2 regions of the Metabacillus herbersteinensis genome follow, and region 1 is predicted to be linked to the other one. Evidence: predicted binding sites of a transcription regulator. Region 1 holds the regulator's gene; the other holds the start of a gene.
What was found. Region 1 encodes Rex, which represses fermentation and respiration genes when NADH is low (regulators of the CRP and FNR family bind a similar motif). Its sites were predicted from a motif close to TTGTGAAATATTTCACAA; they were not measured.

Region 1 (2,196 bases):
TGGTGTAATCAGTGCTGCAATCACGAGCAGGATAAAGTATGCATACCTACGAACTTCGACTAAGAACATCGGCGTGACGATACCTAATCTCGTTAGAAACATTATAATTACCGGTAATTGAAAAAGTAATCCGAATGGCAGGGTTAACTGTAATAAAAATGAAAAATATTCATTTATTCCAATGACTTGATTAACTCCTAAATCACTTGATATTCCCTCCATGAAATCGACAACGAATGGGAAAAGAATAAAATAAGAAAAGGCGATTCCAGAAAGAAACAATCCAATTGCCATTGGGATATAACTCAAGGTTACCCGTCTTTCTTTTTCATACAATCCAGGACTAACAAAAGACCACAATTGAAAGAGAATGATAGGTGAGGTAATAATTAGGGCAATAATAAAAGCAAATTTCATATAAACCATTAATGGATCTGTTAAATTAAAAGAATTCAGCGTTAAATTCTGTGCTTCTTCTGTATGTTGTAGATAGATAATTATCGGCCTTGAGAGCAAAAAACCAGCAATGATTGCTAAGACAAAGAAAACGACAACAAGTATAAGTCGTTTTCTTAGTTCTGTTATATGCTCTATGACCGACATTGCCTCAGGTTTCATATCGGATTCATCCTATCTTACTTCTTGTCTTCTTTCTTTTTTTCTTCATCATCATCATTTGCTAAACCTTTTGTTGCGTTCTTAAATTCACGTAAAGAACTACCTACCGCTTTTCCAAGCTCAGGTAATTTTTTTGGACCGAAAAATAATATAGCAATAAGAACTATTAAAATTAAACTTCCTGGACCGATCGGACCCATAGCTACACCTCCTTAAAAAGTATTATTCGTTTGGATAATGTTTTAGAAAATAAACCAGCGATTGTAGTTCAACCGCAAGATCAATGTGGTGTATTCTAATTTCATCCGGGACATTTAAACGAGCAGGGGTGAAATTTAATATTCCCTTTATTCCTTTAGCAATTAATCTGTCTGTAATTGATTGCGCTACATGTGCTGGAACTGTTAAGATTGCCACCGTAACATCTTCTGGTAAATGCTGTTCAAGCTCATCCAAGTGATAGACAACAACTCCACCAATTTCTGTTCCAATCTTGTTCTCATCAACATCAAACGCTATGGAAATGACCGTATTATTGTTTTTTGTAAAATTATAGTGTAAAAAAGCTGTTCCTAAATTCCCTACCCCTATTAATCCTACCTTTGTAATTTCATCTTGGTCTAGCGTTTTTCTAAAAAAGGATAACAAATAATTCACATTATAACCATACCCTTTTTTTCCCAACGCCCCAAAATATGAAAAATCTCTTCTGATCGTAGCCGAATCAACTTTCACCGCATCACTAAGCTCTGCAGAGGAAACCCGTTGCTTACCTGAAGAGTGTAGATTCTTTAAAAATCGGTAATACAGTGGCAAACGTTTCGCTGTTGCCTGCGGAATTTTAGATTGATCTATATTCACTCTTTTATCCCTCACGTTCTAAAGAAAACTCGGTCGTTTTTAAGGTAATGACCTAGCTGTACTGTTTAGGCATACATATTATTCAGTTATTTGATAGTGACCACTTTTGCCACCTGTTTTTTCTATTAAATAGGTTTGACCTATAATCATGCCTTTATCCACAGCTTTACACATGTCATAAACAGTAAGAGCGGTGACTGTTGCAGCAGTTAGCGCTTCCATTTCGACACCTGTACTCCCTTTTGTTTTAACTGTGACACGGATATTGAGGTGGTAGCTAGGCTTAGCTTCTTCCCAACTAAAGTGAATATCAACAGCTTTAAGTGAGAGCGGATGGCACATTGGAATGATGTTTGACGTATTCTTTGCTGCCATAATCCCAGCAACTTGGGCAACAGAAAGTACGTCACCTTTTCCTATTTGAAAATTTGTGATCAGATCATAAACTGTTTTAGGCATTTCTACGCTAGTTTTAGCGATGGCCGTTCTGACTGTTGTCTGCTTTTCAGAAATATCAACCATTTTCGCTCTACCTTGTCTATTAAAATGGGTAAATTGAGACATTAATTATTCCCCTAACTATACACTATTTTTTATATCCTGTCTGTTTACGTATTGTGACAATTGTATGTATACATCCCTTTAGTTGCCCCATTCGAAGTGATAGGCTACACTAATATCAATAGCAGAGGTGAATACAATGATTTTGTTACAAGT
Region 2 (2,196 bases), on a different contig from region 1:
GAAAAAAGTACAAATTGAACGCTATGGAATTTCTGTTGGTGAAAGCATTGCAGACTTCAGGCCAATTCCCAAAGAAGATCAACCAGGCGTTAAATCGACGATACAGTTGAAATTAAATTATGAAGCGTTTATCAAGGATTTTATGAGAGTGATGACGTTACCTCAACAAAACAGTGGCTGATTGAGCCACTGTTTTGTTTTCCCCCTTGATTATTACCTTTCTTCTTAACCTGCAAAACGATAATAGATTAAAACCGTTGTTGCCAAGACGAAAATAAAATTTAAGAACACGAAAATCATTTGATCGGTTCGGCTTTTGTGAATTTTAATTGGTGGCTTATAGAACCCAACTCCTTCGATTACAAAGATGATCAAAACAACATGAATCATAAAGTGTCCGATCATTTCTGTAAAACCAAAAATCATGGTTGTCATGATAAATACCCCCGTTAATACCACAGATAGGAAGCGATTTAAGATTCCAACAACCAATGCATAACCTACCACAAATTCAATAAATGCACTGAGAATCACAAACATTTCAGGTGAAACACCAAACATTGGAACATGGTGTGTCTGAATAATCTCAATTGATAATGCTGGATAAACCCACTTTTCGACAGCAACCCAGCATAATGAAAGGCCAGTACCTAAATATAAAAATGGAAATCCTAAATTTTCAAATTTGGTTTTTCCTATTAAGAGAACACCTATAATAGCGAGATAAAAACCGTAATCAAGCATATGAAAAACGCCAACTGTTTGCATGACATCGATGAACAATCCAACTAAGAGTAATGCAGCTAATTTTGTTGCTAAATGATGTGGAACTAGCAATAATCCAATTGCCAGCCATATAAAAATGAGCTGAAATGTTGAATTTAGATGAAATTCAGGTGCAAAAAGAGTCCCAGATGTTACTTGAATCATCAAAGCAGCTGCCGTTCCATATTTGAGTATATATCGAGAATACTTACGCCAGCCGTCTAACGTTCCATCAAGGATTTTGGTTAGCTTGAAGTTTGCAAAGTAAGGAACAATTTGTGGCACAATGCTCAGGAATATCGCGATAAGGACTGAGAGTAAAATGAATAAAGGAGAAATTATCTCTTCTAAAGGTATTTTTATCGGTTCTTGCTCTGTGAACCATTTTACATGAGCATTTGCAAAAAAAGGTGTAAACAGAATGGTGATCAGTAAAAGACTAAATGAAGCTGTTTTCTTAAGAGTTGTCATCTGAATTTCCTCCAGGATAAATATGTGATGTATTTCACAATCTTTATACTTTTATCATACAGTATATTTGTTTTAATGAAAAGAGTTTGTGAAGCACTTCACATAAAGTTCATAATATCAGTAGTTATATAATTTCAGACTTAGTAAGCGTTTCTGAATCCAGCACCAACGCACAGGACGTGCTAGTGCAGTCAATGCGACAGGGAAGTCACTGCCTCGAGGTCATAAGTCAATTATAAATAGAAGGCATAGAACGCATAGAACGCCTACTATTTATAATCGCCTTATGCTATGCCTAAGGCTGATTAAGGCGCTTGCGCTTTTTTAATAATCAAAGCACGAACGCAGGTAACATGAGCACCGCTATTAATATTTTAACTACTTGTCTCATATATTGTTAGAAAGGTAGGTTGAATACGTTTAGTGGTGAGGAGAATATAGGGTGAATTCATTTTATAAGGGCACGGTGCTGTTGGTGGTTGCAGCTTTTTTTAGTGAGTGTTTAGAATTTTTTGTGAATATGATTTTAGCGAGGGAGCTTGGAGAGGAAGGAATGGGCTTGTACATGTCTATTCTTCCTGTCATTTTTTTAATTGTCGTTTTTGCTAGTTTGGAGCTACCAATCTCGATCTCTAAGTTTGTTGCTGAGAAAAAAAGAGAATTGCACTTTCATATGTTAAAACATACGTTGTTTTTGACGGTTTTATTTACGTTTGCCTTTGTCGCGGTTGCAATGGTTGTATTGCCATATTTTCCAGTGTTCCAAGATTATCACCCTCTTGTGATGTGGTTGTTTGTTTTACTGATTCCAATCGTTTCATTTTCATCAATTGCCCGAGGCTATTTTATGGGCGTGCAGCATATGGGGAAAATTGCTTTTTCTAATTTCATTCGAAAAGTGGTACAACTTGTTCTTTTGTTTTTCGTTTATCAGTCATTTCAATTTGATTTACAAATGGC

Region 2: the regulator Rex is predicted to act here: its motif matches at 1,323-1,340, upstream of ACFFIX_RS04020 (DoxX family membrane protein).

What each region holds. Positions count from the first base shown of each region.
Region 1 is NZ_JBHLVO010000038.1:6,492-8,687, reverse strand. It holds gene tatC (twin-arginine translocase subunit TatC) at 1-618, opposite strand, end outside; gene tatAY (sec-independent protein translocase protein TatAY) at 636-818, opposite strand; gene ACFFIX_RS24765 (redox-sensing transcriptional repressor Rex) at 841-1,479, opposite strand; gene moaC (cyclic pyranopterin monophosphate synthase MoaC) at 1,558-2,043, opposite strand; gene ACFFIX_RS24755 (ABC-F family ATP-binding cassette domain-containing protein) at 2,180-2,196, shown strand, end outside.
Region 2 is NZ_JBHLVO010000002.1:198,430-200,625, forward strand. It holds gene ACFFIX_RS04015 (nucleoside hydrolase) at 1-181, shown strand, start outside; gene ACFFIX_RS04020 (DoxX family membrane protein) at 226-1,236, opposite strand; gene ACFFIX_RS04025 (polysaccharide biosynthesis protein) at 1,679-2,196, shown strand, end outside.